Regions from separate parts of the Burkholderia pulmonis genome, predicted to be linked through region 2. Evidence: predicted binding sites of a transcription regulator. Region 2 holds the regulator's gene; each other region holds the start of a gene.
What was found. Region 2 encodes FliA, which starts transcription of late flagellar genes. Its sites were predicted from a motif close to CTAAAGTTTNNNNNNNNNNNGCCGNTA; they were not measured.

Region 1: the regulator FliA is predicted to act here: its motif matches at 1,696-1,722, upstream of flgM (flagellar biosynthesis anti-sigma factor FlgM).
Region 3: the regulator FliA is predicted to act here: its motif matches at 1,746-1,772, upstream of flgK (flagellar hook-associated protein FlgK).
Region 4: the regulator FliA is predicted to act here: its motif matches at 2,064-2,090, upstream of fliS (flagellar export chaperone FliS).

What each region holds. Positions count from the first base shown of each region.
Region 1 covers NZ_OZ480186.1:3,444,948-3,449,156, reverse strand. Annotated here, with positions in the region: gene AC5LXK_RS16040 (SGNH/GDSL hydrolase family protein) at 1-662, opposite strand, end outside; gene AC5LXK_RS16035 (flagella synthesis protein FlgN) at 823-1,263, opposite strand; gene flgM (flagellar biosynthesis anti-sigma factor FlgM) at 1,340-1,666, opposite strand; gene flgA (flagellar basal body P-ring formation chaperone FlgA) at 1,784-2,965, opposite strand; gene flgB (flagellar basal body rod protein FlgB) at 3,170-3,658, shown strand; gene flgC (flagellar basal body rod protein FlgC) at 3,699-4,124, shown strand; gene AC5LXK_RS16010 (flagellar hook assembly protein FlgD) at 4,180-4,209, shown strand, end outside.
Region 2 covers NZ_OZ480186.1:229,827-234,035, reverse strand. Annotated here, with positions in the region: gene ahcY (adenosylhomocysteinase) at 36-1,454, opposite strand; S-adenosyl-L-homocysteine riboswitch at 1,487-1,609, opposite strand; gene AC5LXK_RS01070 (RNA polymerase sigma factor FliA) at 1,708-2,442, opposite strand; gene AC5LXK_RS01065 (MinD/ParA family ATP-binding protein) at 2,461-3,279, opposite strand; gene flhF (flagellar biosynthesis GTPase FlhF) at 3,272-4,209, opposite strand, start outside.
Region 3 covers NZ_OZ480186.1:3,434,917-3,439,125, reverse strand. Annotated here, with positions in the region: gene flgJ (flagellar assembly peptidoglycan hydrolase FlgJ) at 1-659, shown strand, start outside; gene AC5LXK_RS15975 (flagellar brake protein) at 879-1,634, shown strand; gene flgK (flagellar hook-associated protein FlgK) at 1,829-3,760, shown strand; gene flgL (flagellar hook-associated protein FlgL) at 3,778-4,209, shown strand, end outside.
Region 4 covers NZ_OZ480186.1:3,484,262-3,488,470, reverse strand. Annotated here, with positions in the region: gene fliF (flagellar basal-body MS-ring/collar protein FliF) at 1-1,292, opposite strand, end outside; gene fliE (flagellar hook-basal body complex protein FliE) at 1,542-1,886, shown strand; gene fliS (flagellar export chaperone FliS) at 2,167-2,601, shown strand; gene AC5LXK_RS16210 (flagellar protein FliT) at 2,598-2,930, shown strand; gene fliK (flagellar hook-length control protein FliK) at 3,043-4,209, shown strand, end outside.

The sequences.
Region 1 (4,209 bases), 390 kb from region 2:
ACCGGGCCGTTGCTGAAGCGCCCCGCATGCCAGCTCGTGCCGTTCGGCAGCTTCCACTGGCTCGCGTTGAACATGTTCTGGGTGTCGGACAGGCTGTCGCCGAACACGATCAGCTTGTTGACGCGCGCGTCCTGCTGCGCGGCGTCGATGGTCCATACCGTGTAGTTGAACGACAGCGCGTTGTTGGCCGCGACCGCCTGCGTGAGGCCGGACTGGATGCCTTTCGCCGCCAGCGTCTTGCGGCACACGTCGGCGAGCGCGTCCTGCGACGTCGTGCTGTAGAACATGTTCTTCCACTGCGTGACGCCGTCCGCCCACCAGTAGCCGGACACGCGATACCAGTCGCCGCCGGCGGGGTCGCGCGCCCATTCGTAGGTCGCGGCCGGCTTCAGCGGATCCGCGTCGATCCGGTACCAGCAACGCAGGTACGTGTAGGTGTCGGCGCCGCGGCGCGATGCGCGCGGCATCGCGCCGGGCGTGCCCGATGCGGCCGGCGGCACGACGTCGGGGCCGGCCGGCGACAGCGACATGTCGCCCGTCGGCGTCGGCAGCGGCGCGGGGCCGGCGGCATGGGCGGCGGGGAGCGCCAGCGCGGCGCCCAGCGCCGCGACGGCGGAAACGGCGACGACGCGGGATGACAACGGAATGCGGAAATACGGCATGCGGCCCTCTTCTGATTGTTGTGGCAGGACGGCGGCGCGGGTGCGCGGCCGTGTATCGGAAGGGACCGTGGGTGCCGGGCTCGGGCCCGGTCTGTCGAAACGTGAAATGCCCCGAAGGGCGGCGAGAGGCGGTCGGTGCGGCGGCGGTGCCGCCGCCAGGTCAGCGCGTCAGCGCCGAGACGCGCCCGTCGGGGCCGTAGACGCCGGCCGGTGCGGGTGCGGAGCGCAGTACCGCGAGCGCGCGCTCGTTGTAGTCCATCCGGATCCGGATCAGCATCCCGTTGTTCGCGTTGGCCTGGCGTGCGCGTTCGGCGGACTGTTGCAGGAGTTGCCAGCGGCCGGCGAGGCGCGCATCGCGTTCGGCTGCCTGGTCCATGCCCTTCTTGCCGGCCGGAAAGCCGAGCGCGGAAAGCTGCGTGTCGCGCGTGCGTTCGAGCTGCGCGAGCCGGTCGATCAGCTCGCTTTTCTTCTCGACGATCCCGGGCAGCATCTCGAGCGGCTCGGCCGTCGTCAGCGCCTTTTCCTCGTAGGCGAGCAGGGACGCGAACGCTTCGATCGTCGCGTGTTCGTCGTTGACCGTGGCCAGCAGCTCTTCTCTCATCGCGTCATGCTCGTCACGCCGGCGCATGCAGTGCTGCGCGCGCCGGCAAACCGGGGGAACCGGCCGCGAGGCCGGCTTAGCTGCCCGGACGCTGCTGCTGCAGCAGTTCGCGGGCGGTGTTCAGTACGCCGTCGGCAATCTTGTTCGCATCGATCGTCAACGTGCCGTTGTTCAGCGCGTCCTTGATCGACTGGACCAGGCCCGTGTCGATATCGGCGTCGCCCGACGCGGATACGGAACGCAGCTGGCCGGACAGACCCGACAGGTTCACGCTCGTGTCGCCGCCGGTCGATCCTGCGTCGGCCGCCTGCGCGGACGACTGGGCCGTGCCGGACTGTGCACGGGTCGCGCCGTTGCCGGTTGGTGCGACGGGGCTCGGGTTCGGAGTGGAATCGATCTTCACGATGGGTTTCCTGTACGGTTTGACCCAGATAACGGCCGGGTCGGCCCGAACTTTAGCATCGCGAGCCCGAAATGCTCCGAATAAACAATTCTTTACATTCTTGCTGCGTATCCGTCCCTACAGCGGAATTTCCACGGTGCCGGCGTCCTTGACGATCGCCGTGACGATCTGCCCCGCGGCCATCCGCACCCGCACCGACTGGCCCGGCGCCGCATTCGCGAGCACGCTGCCCTCGGCCGAAATCGTGAAACCGGGGCCCGCCGCGACGACCCGTACCGTCTGGCCGGCCGACACCGATGCCGCGCTCTTCAGCATGTCCTGCCGCAGCGGCAGCCCAGCCGAGATGCGGGCGAGCGAGGTCGCGCCGATCGCCTGGGCCGGATCGGTGATCACCGCCAGCGGCATTACCGTCAGGTCGCCGTCGCGCGCGAGCAGGTCGGCCGCCGTGAGCGGCTCGCCGGGCGCGATCTGGCGCGCGGCGACGTAATAGGTCGCCTGCACGGCGACCCTCGCCTGCAGGTAGACGGTCCACGGTCGCTCGCCCGCGCAGCGCACGCCGACCGTCGTGCGGCCCCACAGGCGCGCGCCGGTCGGCAGGAATGGTTCGAGCGTCGTGCATGCGGCGAGCCCGCGCGGAAAGGCGGTCGTGACCGTCGCGGTGGTCTTGCCGGGCAGGCCGGCGATCTGCTGCTGCAGGAATGCGAGGGCCGCGCGCCGGATCGTCTCGGGATCCTGCTGGCCGGGCGGCGTCACGGGCGGGGTGGCCGAAGCCGCCGGCGCCGGGTTGGCCGACGCCGCCGTCGCGCGCGGCGCCGGCAGGGCTGACGCGGCGCGGGCCGCGGCCAGGCGGGCGGCGGCCGATGGCGGCGCCGGTCGTGCCGGCGATGCCGGCTCGGCCGTGCCGGCGACGACCGTCGCGATGGCGGCGGGATCGGTCGCGCGTGGCGGCGGCGCGCCGTAACCGGCGTTCGCGCGGGCGGCGGCGTAGGCGGGGGCCGGTGCGGGAACCGCCGGCGGCGGCGGGACGTTCGTCACGACCATCGCGCCGGCCGGCTGCGCGGCGTAGCCGGTGCCGGCCGCCGCGCTCGCCGCACCCGAAACCATGCCCGCATTCCCGCCGCTCGCCGCATTGGCGTGCGCGAGCGCGGTTTCGGCCGTCTCGCCGCGTCCGGGAATCACGATCATCCCGTCGTCAGCATGCGCGGCCGGGGCCGCGATCCACAGCGCCGCGGCGAGCGCAAACGCACGCCGGACGTGCGTGAGCCGCCCGTTCCTGTCGCGAAGTGCGTTGCCAGTCATCGCCGTGTCCCCGATCCGTTGATCCGCTTCGCATTCTAGGGAGCCGGGGCGTCGCGCAAACGATGAATAGAGGGGGCCTTTGCCGCGTTATTCGCCCGATTGCCGGTTGCGTCCCGCGCCTACCATCGCTGTCATGGAAAAAAGCCTCTCGGGTCGCCATCCGGTGCGAGGGGCGTGCAGCGCTTCATACGGAGAGACGCACACATGCTGGACAAACTCGATGCGGAATTCGCGTTCGGCCGACAGGCGCTCGACGTGCGCGCCTACCGGCAGGAACTGCTGTCGTCGAACATCGCGAACGCCGACACGCCCGGATACCAGGCCCGCGACGTCGATTTCGCGTCGACGCTCGCGCGCTCGCTGAAGCAGACGAACGGCGGCCTTGCGCCGAGCAACGCCGCGCAACTGCCGATGGCGCAGCCGGCCGGCGTGACGAGCGGCATGTCGATGGTGTCGACGGCGCCGGGCCACATGGCCGGGACCGTGAAGCTGATTCCGACGGGCGGCCCGTCGGACGACTACGGCAACGCGCAGTACCGGATGCCGCTGCAGCCGTCGCTCGACGGCAACACGGTCGATCTCGACGTCGAGCGCGTGCAGTTCGCGAACAACGCGCTGCACTACGAAACCGGGATGACCGTGATGACCCAGCAGATCAAGTCGATGATCGCCGCGATCACGACGAATTCGTAAGCGCCGCAACCGAAACCGAGCACAAGCACCAGGAGCCACCATGCCTTCGTTGATGAACATCTTCGGCGTCGCCGGTTCGGCGCTGTCCGCGCAATCGCAGCGCCTGAACGTCACGGCGTCGAACCTCGCGAACGCCGACAGCGCCACCGGCCCCGACGGCAAGCCGTACAAGGCCAAGCAGGTCGTGTTCGCGACCGACCCGATCGGCGGCGCGCGCACCGCGTCCGGCCAGGGCGTGGGCGGCGTGCGCGTGACGAAGGTGATGGACGATCCGTCGCCGATGAAGTCGACCTACGACCCGGCGAACCCGGCTGCCGACGCGAACGGCTACGTGCAGATGCCGAACGTCGATCCGGTGCAGGAGATGGTGAACATGATCTCGGCGTCGCGCTCGTACCAGGCAAACGTCGAGACGCTGAACACCGCGAAGACGCTGATGCTCAAGACGCTGACGATCGGCTCGTAAGCCGCCCGCCGCCCGACCTTACAGACCCGACAGTTCCGACAGAAGGCCACCCAGGATGACTTCCTCCAACACGACGATCGGCAGC
Region 2 (4,209 bases):
CAGCGGGGCGCACACGGCACGGCGGCGGCGGTGCATCAGTAGCGGTAGTGGTTCGGCTTGAACGGGCCGTCCTTCTGCACGCCGATGTACGAAGCCTGCTCGTCCGACAGCACGGACAGGTTCGCGCCGATGCGCGCGAGGTGCAGGCGCGCCACCTTTTCATCGAGATGCTTCGGCAGCACGTACACCTTGTTCTCGTACTCGTTGCCGCGCACGAACAGCTCGATCTGCGCGAGCGTCTGGTTCGCGAACGAGTTCGACATCACGAACGACGGGTGGCCGGTCGCGCAGCCGAGGTTCACGAGGCGGCCTTCCGCCAGCAGGATCACGCGCTTGCCGTCCGGGAAGATGATGTGGTCGACCTGCGGCTTGATGTTTTCCCACTGGTACTGGCGCGTCGACGCAACGTCGATTTCCGAGTCGAAGTGACCGATGTTGCAGACGATCGCGTTGTGGCGCATCGCCTTCATGTGATCGTGGCCGATCACGTGGAAGTTGCCGGTTGCCGTCACGAAGATGTCGGCCTTGTCGGCCGCATATTCCATCGTCACGACGCGGTAGCCTTCCATCGCCGCCTGCAGTGCGCAGATCGGATCGATTTCGGTGACCCACACGGTCGCGCCGAGGCCGCGCAGCGACTGCGCGCAGCCCTTGCCCACGTCGCCGTAGCCCGCGACGACCGCGACCTTGCCCGCGATCATCACGTCGGTCGCGCGCTTGATGCCGTCGACGAGCGATTCACGGCAGCCGTACAGGTTGTCGAACTTCGACTTCGTGACCGAATCGTTCACGTTGAACGCCGGGAACGGCAGGCGGCCGTCCTTTTCCATCTGGTACAGGCGGTGCACGCCGGTCGTGGTTTCTTCGGTCACGCCCTTGATGTGCGCGAGGCGCTTCGAGTACCAGGTCGCGTCGATGTCGAGGTGCTTCGCGATCGACTTGTACAGCGCGACTTCTTCCTCGTTGGTCGGCTTTGAGATCACCGAACGGTCCTTCTCGGCCTTCGAGCCGAGGATCAGCAGCAGCGTCGCGTCGCCGCCGTCGTCCAGGATCATGTTCGCGAATTCGCCATTCGGCCATTCGAAGATGCGGTGCGAGAACTCCCAGTACTCGTCGAGCGACTCGCCCTTGAACGCGAACACCGGCGTGCCGGCCTCGACGATCGCGGCCGCAGCGTGATCCTGCGTCGAGAAGATGTTGCACGACGCCCAGCGGACATCCGCGCCGAGCGCCTTCAGCGTCTCGATCAGCACGCCCGTCTGGATCGTCATGTGCAGCGAACCGGCAATGCGCGCGCCCTTCAGCGGCTGCTCTGCCTTGTATTCGTCACGGATCTGCACGAGGCCCGGCATTTCGGTCTCGGCGATGTTCAGTTCCTTGCGGCCCCAGCCGGCCAGCGCCATGTCGGCGACGACGTAATCGTGGGAAGCCTTGGAATCGATAATGGCGTTCATCACGCCCTCCTTTCTAAAAAGTTTCTAGATTGGTGACGTGAGCGCCGTTCAGGAAGCGGAGCCGGCGCGAAACCACTTTCTCGCCGCACGGCTGCTTGGTGAAGCCTTCCGAGCCTGGCGGACGCAGATGGTCCGTCGCAACGCTCCTCGGAAAACGGAGGGGATTGTAGCAAATCGGCGCGCGGAATGCGCAAGCACCGCGCAGGGACGGCCCGGGCGCGCGGCGTCGGCGCGCGCGGCCGTCATGAAAGGGTCAGGACTCCGCGCCGACCCATGCCTGTTCGCGCAGCCGCGCGCGCAGCCGCGCGACGGCCTGGCTGTGCAGCTGGCACACGCGCGACTCGCTCACTTCGAGCACCGCGCCGATCTCGCGCAGATTCAGACCCCGTTCGTAGTACAGCGACATCAGCAGCTTCTCGCGCTCCGGCAGCCGCTCGATCGCCTCGACGAGCGCCTCGCGCAGGTGCTCGTCGAGCAGCGCCGACAGCGGATCGGCGTGATCGACGCGGTAACGGTCGAGGAACGGCTCGTCGTCGGCCGCACGGTCGAAATCCTCGTAATAGATGAGCTGGCTGCCGTGCAGGTCCTGCAGCATCCCCTGGTATTCGTCGAGCGGCATGTTCAGGTGTCCGGCGATCTCGGTCTCGCTCGCCGAGCGTCCGAGATGCTGCTCGACCTGGTGCACCGCGTGCTCGACCTCGCGCGACGTCTTGCGCAGGCTGCGCGGCAGCCAGTCGTTGCTGCGCAGCTCGTCGAGCATCGCGCCGCGGATGCGCTGCGTCGCGTAGGTCTCGAACTGCGCGCCCTGGTCTTCCTTGTAGCGGCCGGCCGCGTCCATCAGGCCGATCATGCCGGCCTGGATCAGGTCGTCGAGGTCGACGCTCGCCGGCATCTTCGCGACGAGCTGCAGCCCGAGGCGGCGCACGAGCGGCGCATATTGCGCGAGCACGTCGGCCTGGGACATCTTTCCTTGAGCGTTGTACATCATGGCTCTCTCCTTAGGCGCTCACGCGGCGTGTGCCGCGCCCGCCTCATACGACGGCTTGCCGCCCGCGTGGACGGCGCGGCCGGCACCCGAACGCGGGCGCATCGGCCAGTACAACAGGTCGGCGGCAATCTGCCGGTAGTCGCGCGCGGCCTGCGACGACGGGAACGCGTCGACCACCGCATGCATCAGTTCGCGCGCGTGCTCGACGAGCGGATCGGCGCTCACGCAGCCCGCGTCGGCGATCGACACGGTCAGGTAGCGGCTCGCGACGCCCGCGAGGTTGTCGAAAGCGGTCTTCGCGTCCGCATGGCTGCCGACGTGATTGGTCAGCACGCGGAACTGCGCGAACGCGTGCGCGAAATGCAGCCGCTTCATGCACGCGTACGCCTCGGTGATCGCCTGCGCGGCGACCCGCGTGACGACCAGCACGTCGTGCGCTTCGCGTGCGAGCGCCGAGAACGAACCGTCGGCGCCGAGCTGCGTGTCGACGAGCACGATGTCGGCCGGGCCGTCGATGAAGTCGCTCAGCTGCGCGTCGCTGTAGCCGGCGCGCGCGAGCCGCGCGGCCGCGCACAGGCCGAAACCGGCGGCCACCCGCGTGCGTTCGCCGTCGCGCAGCCAGGCGCCTGCCAGGGTCGCGCTGGCCGAGTGCACGTCGGCGCGCTCGTCGACGACAAGCACATCCTTGCCGAGCGACGCGAGCGCCGTCGCGAGGTTCACGACGGTGGACGTGCAGCCGACACCCGCCGGCCCGCCCGTCACCGCGACGATGCGCGACGCGCGCCCGGCCAGCAGGCGCCTCAGCCCTTCGGCCTGGTCGATGATCCGTTTATCCAAATCGCACCTCGTGCAGCTCGGCGGTGGAACGTGCGGTCAGTGCGGAAAGCAGCGTCGGCATGTCCTCGTCTTGCGGCACGAAGGGCGAGCCGTCGCGCGGCACACAGAACGCGCTCTTCAGCAGGAATTTGGTCGACGCGACGTACAGGTTCTCCGGCACCTTCTGGCCGGTCGACACGTAGTGAATCGGCAGCTTGTAGCGGATCACCGTGTCGAGCACGCCGCCGAGGTGGGTCGCCTCGTCGAGCTTCGTGAGGATGCAGCCGGCGAGGTCCGGATGCTCGCCCGCGCTGCGGTACGCCTGCACAACTTCGTTGAGCGTGTCGCCGTGGCTCGTCGCGTTGAGCAGCAGCAGGCGCTGCACCGGCGCGTTCGCGCCATGCAGCATCGCGATCTGGTCCGACACCGCGCGGTCGCGCTGGCTCATGCCGATCGTGTCGATCAGCACGATGTGCTTGTTGCGCAGCTCGGACAGCGCGAGCGCGAGATCGCCCGCATCCTTCACCGCGTGCACCGGCACGCCGAGGATCTTGCCGAAGATGCGCAGCTGTTCGTGGCCGCCGATCCGGTAGCTGTCGGTGGTCAGCAGCGCGACCTTGCTCGCGCCGAAGCGCATCACGCAGCGCGCGGCCAGCTTCGCGGTGGTCGTCGTCTTGCCGACGCCCGTCGGCCCCATCAGCGCGAACACGCCGCCGCGCTCCATCAGCGCATCCTCGCTGTCGAGCACCGGCAGGTTCGACGAGAGCACCGATTGCGCCCATTCGGCGGCCTGCTCGAAGGTCTGTGCGCCGTCGCCGGACGGCAGGTTGTCGACCAGCATCCGCACGAGCTGCGCGGAGAAGCCGGCCGCGAACAGGTGCTTCGTCAGCGCACCGTGCACGGCGCTGCGACGCTGGCGGTCGTGCCACATCAGGCTGTCGAACTGCTCTT
Region 3 (4,209 bases), 400 kb from region 2:
AGGGCGCGGGCAGCGACACGGCGGCCGACGTCGGCGGCCTGGGCGGCGGCGGCCTCGGCGCGTCCGGCAACGAAGGCAGCCTCGCCGCGATGAACGCGATGGCGAAGGCCTATGCGAACGCGGCGAACAACGGCGGGCTCGCCGGCGCACGCGGCTACTCGGCCGGCAGCGCGCTGACGCCGCCGCTGAAGGGCGCGAGCGGCGTGCAGGACGCCGACGCGTTCGTCGACCGGCTCGCCGGCCCCGCGCAGGCGGCCAGCGCGACGACCGGCATCCCGGCGCGCTTCATCGTCGGCCAGGCCGCGCTCGAATCGGGCTGGGGCAAGCGCGAGATCCGCGCGACGGACGGTTCGACCAGCTACAACGTGTTCGGCATCAAGGCGAGCAAGGGCTGGACGGGGCGCACGGTGTCGGCGCTGACGACCGAATACGTGAACGGTTCGCCGCGCCGCGTCGTCGCGAAATTCCGCGCGTACGATTCGTACGAGCACGCGATGACCGATTACGCGAACCTGCTGAAGAACAACCCGCGCTACTCGGGCGTGCTGAGCGCGAGCCGCAGCGTCGAAGGTTTCGCGCACGGCATGCAGAAGGCCGGTTACGCGACCGACCCGAACTACGCGAAGAAGCTGATCTCGATCATGCAGCAGATCGGCTGACGGGTACCCGCCACCGGTTCATTGTGTCTCTCGGACCGCGCCCGGCAGCCCGCCGCGCGCGGTTTCAACGTTTGCGCGAAAAAAATCGCCAATTCGATCTAAACTTTCGGTCAGCACTGCCGCTAAGTGTGAGAGACCTGTGACCGGGCCCCCGTTCTGGCCCGGTTTTACTGCGCTCCGGTTGCCCCGGGCGCCCATGACAAGAAAGACCGGCTAGCCATGAATATCGAAACGTCGACGGACCCCAGCCTGGATGCAGGCCACTCCGGGCCCGACTATGCCCGCCGCAATCCGCTGGAAATCGGCGTGCAGCTGCGCAACCTCGTGAATCGCGGCGATTTCCTGACCGTCCAGTACCCGGGCGGTCAGCTCGTCACGCGCCTGCTCGAGGTCGATGTCGGCGCGCGGACGTTCACGTTCGATTGGGGTGCGCTGTCCGAGCAGAACGCCGGCATCCTCGGCGCGTCGCACTGCACGTTCGCGGCCGCGCCGGAGGGCGTGCGCGTCGAATTCACCACGGGCACGCCGCGCGAGACGCGCTACGAGGGGCTGCCCGCGTTCGTCGCCGATTTCCCCGACGTGCTGGTCTGCATCCAGCGCCGCGAATATTTCCGCGTCGATGCGCCGATCGTCGATCCGTTCCTGTGCCGCGGCAAGCTGCCGGACGGCGAAAGCTTCCTGTTCGAGGTGCACAACCTGTCGCTCGGCGGCGTGGGGCTGCGCACGGCCGACGAACGCGTCGAGGCGCTCGAGGTCGGCACGCTGCTGCCGGACGTCGAGCTCGAGCTGACCGGCCACGGCAAGCTGTCGCTCGACCTGCAGCTGGTGTCGCAGCGTTCGACGCAGATGCCGAACGGGTCGCGGCGCTACCAGCTGGGCTTCCGTTACATGTCGCTGCCGGGCAGCGCCGAGAACACGCTGCAGCGGCTCATCACGCAACTCGAAATGAAGCGCCGCTCGCTCGCGCGGGCCTGACGCACACGCGCCGGCCGGCCCCGCGCGGGCCGCCCGCGCACCGCCGCCGGGGCCCCCCGCCGGCCGCTTCGACCGGCGACGCACGCCCGTGCGTCGCGCATGCATTTTTTCCTCAATTTTTTCAATTCGCGGCCGTTATACCGGGAGTCACGCAACCCGGCGGCCGCAGTGCGGCCGGCTCATCAGGATCGCGCATGTCCAATTCACTCATGAACCTCGGCGTCAGCGGCCTGAATGCCGCGCTCTGGGGCCTCACGACGACCGGCCAGAACATCAGCAATGCCGCGACGCCGGGCTATTCGGTCGAGCGTCCCGTGTATGCCGAGGCAAGCGGCCAGTACACGAGCAGCGGCTACATGCCGCAGGGCGTGAATACGGTCACCGTGCAGCGACAGTACAGCCAGTACCTGAGCGACCAGCTGAACGGCGCGCAGACGCAGAGCGGCGCGCTGTCGACGTGGTATTCGCTCGTCACGCAGCTGAACAACTACATCGGCAGCCCGACGTCCGGCATCTCGACCGCGATCACGAGCTACTTCACCGGGATGCAGAACGTCGCGAACAGCGCGTCCGACTCGTCGGTGCGGCAGACCGCGATGAGCAATGCGCAGACGCTCGCGAACCAGATCACGGCCGCCGGCCAGCAGTACGACGCGCTGCGCCAGAGCGTGAACACGCAGCTGACGAACACCGTCACGCAGATCAACGCGTACACCGCGCAGATCGCGCAGCTGAACCAGCAGATCGCGTCCGCGAGCAGCCAGGGCCAGCCGCCGAACCAGCTGATGGACCAGCGCGACCTCGCGGTGTCGAACCTGTCGAACCTCGCGGGCATCCAGGTCGTGCGCAACAACGACGGCTACAGCGTGTTCCTCGCGGGCGGCACGCCGCTCGTCGTGTCGAACACGAGCTACCAGCTCGGGACCGTCACGTCGCCGTCCGATCCGAGCGAGCTGACCGTCGTGTCGCAGGGCATCGCCGGCGCGAACCCGCAGGGGCCGAACCAGGCGCTGTCCGACGCATCGCTGTCGGGCGGCACGCTCGGCGGCCTGCTCGCGTTCCGCAGCCAGACGCTTGACCCGGCCGAAGCGCAGCTCGGCGCGATCGCGACCAGCTTCGCCGCGCAGGTCAACGCGCAGAACGCACTCGGCGTCGACCTGTCGGGCAAGCCGGGCGGGGCGCTGTTCACGACCGGCTCGCCGACCATCTACGCGAACCAGGGCAATACCGGCAACGCGGCGCTGTCCGTGTCGTTCGCGAACGCGTCGCAGCCGACCACGGGCGATTACTCGCTGGCGTACGACGGCACGAACTACACGCTGACCGACCGCGCGAGCGGCACGGTGGTCGGCACGTCGACGTCGATGCCGGCATCGATCGGCGGGCTGAACTTCTCGTTCTCGTCCGGCGCGATGAATGCCGGCGACAAGTTCACCGTGCAGCCGACGCGCGGCGCGCTGAACGGCTTCGGGCTCACGACGTCGAACGGCTCCGCGATCGCGGCGGCCGCGCCGTACGTGCCGTCGGCCTCGACGACGAACACCGGCAACGGCACGATCGGCGGGCTGTCGGTCACGAGCGCGACGGCCGCGGCCAACGCGCACAACTACACGATCACGATGGGCGGCACGTCGGCCGCGCCGACTTATACGGTCACCGACAACACGGTCGTGCCGCCGACGACGAGCGCCGCGCAGCCGTACCAGTCCGGCTCGCCGATCACGCTGACGGCAGGCGTCACGGTGACGGTGTCGGGCACGCCGGCCGCCGGCGACACGTTCAAGGTCGCGCCGAACACGGGCGGCACGAACGACGGCAGCAACGCGCTGGCGCTGTCGAAGCTCGTCAACTCGACGGCGTTCGGCAACGGTACGACCACGCTGACGGGCGCGTACGCGAACTACGTGAACGGCGTCGGCAACACGACGGCCCAGCTGAAGTCGTCGAGCGCCGCGCAGACCTCGCTGATCGGCCAGATCACGCAGGCGCAGCAGTCGGTGTCGGGCGTGAACCAGAACGAGGAAGCGGCCAACCTGATGCAGTACCAGCAGCTCTACCAGGCGAACGCGAAGGTGATCCAGACCGCGTCGACGCTGTTCCAGACCGTGCTCGGCCTGTTCAACTGATTTCGGGGATCGAAGCCATGCGGATTTCCACCACGCAGTTCTACCAGATGAACGTCGCGCAGATGAACGATCAGCAGGCGCAGCTCTCGCAGCTGTACCAGCAGATCTCGAGCGGCGTGAGCCTCGCGACGCCTGCCGACAACCCGCTCGGCGCGGCGCAGGCCGTGCAGCTGTCGATGACGTCGGCGACGCTGTCGCAGTACGCGTCGAACCAGAACACCGCGCTGTCGTCGCTGCAGGCGGAAGACCAGTCGCTCATCAGCGTCAACAACCTGCTGAACAGCATTCACACGGTCGTGATCCAGGCCGGCGACGGCTCGCTGTCCGACAGCGATCGCGCGGCGCTGTCGACGCAGCTGCAGGGTTATCGCGACCAGCTGATGACGCTCGCGAACTCGACGGACGGCGCGGGCAATTACCTGTTCGCGGGCTTCAAGACGGGCACGGCG
Region 4 (4,209 bases), 360 kb from region 2:
GCGGGCGGCAGCGGCTGCATCGTCACGTGGCCCTTCGCGTCTGCGACCGGCTGGTAGTTGACGACGACCGCGACCGACAGCCGCTTCACGCTGCCCATCGGCTGTTCGAGATGGCGGATCGTCTTGTCGAGCTCGTAGTTGGTCGTCTGGTCCTTGCGGTCGCTGACCGGCGTCGTTTGCGGCCCGTTCTGGCCGTTGCCGGCGACGATCGGCGCGGAAGCTGGCTGCGGCGGCGTGTTCGACAACGCGCCCGGCACGCCCGATGCGCCGCCCTGCGCGAGTTCGGTCGCGCTGCTGGTCTGCTGGCTGCGGATCGCGGATTGCTGCGGATTGCCGTTCGGGCCGTAGCTTTCCGACGTCTGCTCGATCTTCGAGAAATCGAGATCCGCGCTGACCTGCGAACGTGCGTTGCCGGCGCCGAAGATCGGCGCGAGGATCGCGTCGATGCGCTTCTGCGTGTTGTGCTCGACCTGCTGCACGTACTTGAGCTGGCTCGCGTCGAGGCCGGAGGCGGACGCGGTCTGGGTCAGCAGGTTGCCGTCCTGGTCGACGATCGTCACGTTCTTTGCCGGCATGTCGGGCACGCCGGACGACACCATCCGCGTGATCGCCTGGACCTGGCCCTCGTCGAGCACGCGGCCCGGGTAGAGATCGATGAACACCGACGCGCTCGGCGCTTCCTTGTCGCGCACGAACACCGACGGCTTCGGGATCGCGAGATGCACGCGCGCGCCGCGCACGGCGTTGATCGATTCGATGGTGCGCTGCAGCTCGCCTTCGAGCGCACGCTGGTAGTTGACCTGTTCGGCGAACTGGCTGATGCCGAATTTCTGGTTGTCCATCAGCTCGAAGCCGACCGAGCCGCCCTTCGGCAGCCCCATCGCGGCGAGCTTCAGGCGCGTTTCATGGACCTGGTTCGACGGCACGAGGATCGCGCCGCCGGCATCGGCGAACTTGTAGGGAACGTTTGCCTGCTGGAGCGCGGCAATGATCGCGCCGCCGTCGCGGTCCGACAGGTTGCTGTACAGCACGCGGTAGTCGGGCGTGCGGCTCCACAGCACGAGCGCGGTGATCGCGGCGATCGCGAACGCGACGACGATCAGGAACGGCAGTTTCGGGTTGCCCTTCATCCGCGAGATGCCGGGAATGCGTTCCGCGAAGCCGCCCAGACCGAAGTCTGCGCCTGCGCCACCCGCGCCCGGCAACGCGGTGGCCGCGGCGGCGCCGGGCGCCGGGCTGGCGAGGCCCGCGCGGGCGTCTGGGTTGATCAGCGAGTTGGCCTGCGAATCCATGCGTCGAGTTTCTCCGGAGCGGGACGACTGAGCTCGCTCGGACGAGCGGGCGGACAATGACACGATGCGATTATCGTGACCCGGGGCGTACTCCGATCGACCGAAAAGAGCGGGGTTTCCCCCGTACTTTCTCGGCTTTGACGCGCGGCGCGCTGCTATCCTTTTTCGCGATCCGGCATGGTGCGCGTGGTGCGGCACCGGCGGACACGCCCGGCGCGTCCGGGTCTCTTCTCTAAGTCTGGGGACAGCATGACTGCGAACGTCAGCGGAATCGGTTCGGTGTTGCAACAGATGCAGTCGATGGCCGCGCAGGCCTCCGGCGGCGTCGCGAGCCCGACGGCAGCGCTTGCCGGCTCCGGCGCGGCGACGGCCGGCACGTTCGCGAGCGCGATGAAGGCATCGCTCGACAAGATCAGCGGCGACCAGCAGCACGCGCTCGGCGAGGCGAAGGCGTTCGAGGTCGGCGCGCCGAACGTGTCGCTGAACGACGTGATGGTCGACATGCAGAAAGCCAACATCGGCTTCCAGTTCGGGCTCCAGGTCCGAAACAAGCTAGTGAGCGCTTACAACGACATCATGCAGATGTCGGTGTGACGCGACGGGCATCCGGGGGCGGCTATCCGACGACGGGCATCCGGGGGCGGCTATCCGGGGACGGGCATCCGGGGACGGCTATCCGGCGACGGGCATCCGGGAGCGGTTAACCGGTGACAGCTTGCCGGACACGGGCAACGGGCCGGTATCGCTTGCCCGGCGGCAGGCCCCGCGCACCTAAAGCTTTTCAAATCCCTTCCGATAACTCCGGTGTGAAGGCCGCGTCGTGCGATGCACGGCGGCGGCTCCCGTATAGCCAAGGCATAACAAGGAGAAGCGCATGTTTTCCCCAGGACACGCTGGAGCCAGTGCATACGCGCGTGTCGGCGTCGAGACGGGGGTGATGGGCGCCTCCCCGCACCGGCTGATCGCGATGCTGTACCAGGGCGCGCGGCAGGCGATTGCGTTGGCGCGCATGCATTTGCAGCAGGACAACGTGTCCGCGCGCGGTGAAGCGATCGGCAAGGCGATCCGGATCGTCGAGAACGGGCTGCAGGCGTCGCTGAACCGCGACGCGGGCGGCGAGATCGCGGACCGGCTCCATACGCTGTATGCGTATATCGGCCGGCGCCTGCTGGAAGCGAACGCGCAGGCGAGCGACGCGATGCTGGTCGAGGTCGACGGGCTGCTCGCCACGCTCGAGGAAGCATGGACGGGCATCGCCCCGGAAGTCGCGCGGATGGCCGCGCAACAGGCAGTGGAAGCGTCAAGATGAATCACAAGGCCGAATACTTCGCACGTTACGAGGCGCTCGCCGCCGTGTCGGGCCGCATGCTGTGCGCCGCGCGCGGCGCCGACTGGAGCGCGCTGCCGGGGTTGCAGGCCGAATTCATGCTGCTCGTCGACAGGCTCAAGGAGGCCGATCCGGGCGTTGCACTCGACGAATCGGATCTCGGCCGCAAGCTCGACCTGATCCGCCGGATCCTGGCCGACGACGCCGCGATCCGCGATCTCGCGAGCCCGGACGTCGCGCGGCTGTCCGCGCTGTTCGAGGCGCGGCGCTCGACCAAGGTATTGACCGATCTCTACCGCGCGCGCGGGTAGGGCCGTTTTCCGGGGAGACGGGCGCGTTGCCGCACGCGCAGTCGCTGCGGGCAGCAACGGCGTGCGGTGCCCGGATTCGCAACGATGTGGCTGAGGTGAGCAGGCTCCGATCATGACCGGTATCGACTCCGTTGCGGCCGCGCTGCTGGCGAGCCGCCTCGACAGCCTGCTGACCGGCACCGTGTCGGCGCCCGCCGGCGGCAGCGCGACCTCGCAGGTCGGCACGCCGGGCGCCGGCGCGTCGTCCCCGCCGCCCGCCGGCAGTCCTCCCGCCGCGCCGCCGGCTTCCACGCAGACCGCGCTGTCCGACGTCGGGCGCGTGCTCGACGCGATCTCGCGCTCGGGCGGCGATGCGACGCCGGCGATCGCCGGTCGCGGGCCGCTGCTGGCCGACCCCACCGTGCTGCTGACCGATACGGTCGTGCCGGTCGCATCCGGCCCGGCGCCGTCTTCCACACCGGCTTCCACCGAGGCATCGTCCGCAGCGGTGGTGCGCGATGCGGCGGCGCTGCTGCCGGTCGTGGCGTTGCGCGCGGCGCTGGCACAGGCCGTGAGCGAAAGCGGCCTCTTCTACGAATCCCATCTCGCGCAGTGGCTGGCCGGCCAGCGCCCGCTCGCGGCGCTGATGCGGGAGCCGCAGGCGCGCCTCGCGGCCGCGCTCGCGCCGGCCGACCCGGATGCCGCGCCGCACGATTCGACCGACGTGCTCGACGAACTGCTCGCGCAGCGCCTGCCGCTGCCGGCGTCCGCGCGGGCAACCGCGCAACCGGGCGCACCGGCCCAGGGCGGCGCGCCGGCGCGCGATCCCGCGCAGGCCATGCAGGCGGCGGCCCGGCAGGGTGCGTCGTCTCCGTCCGGCAGCGCCGATCCGCTGGATGGGCGCGCCGATACGCGCTGGACGCCCGCGCGTGCCGAACTGGCTGCCGCGTCGTCCGATCCGCAGGCGCAGACGCTCGCCACCGTCCACCCGGCCGCGGTGCCGCTCGTCCGGCAGCAGCTCGATGCGCTCGCGACCGATCAGTTCCGCTGGACCGGCGAGGCGTGGCCCGGCGCGCGGCTCGACTGGACGATCGAACCCGACGAGCCGGGCAACCGGGGCACGCGCGGCGGCGGTGACGACGCCGGCGACGGCATCGCGTGGCGCACGCGCCTCACGCTGACGCTGCCGTCGCTCGGCACGGTCGACGCCGAGCTGGTGCTGAACGGCGCGCAGCTCGTCGCGCGGCTGCGTGCGAACCAGACGGGCGCCGACCGCCTCACGCGAAACGAGGGCGCGCTG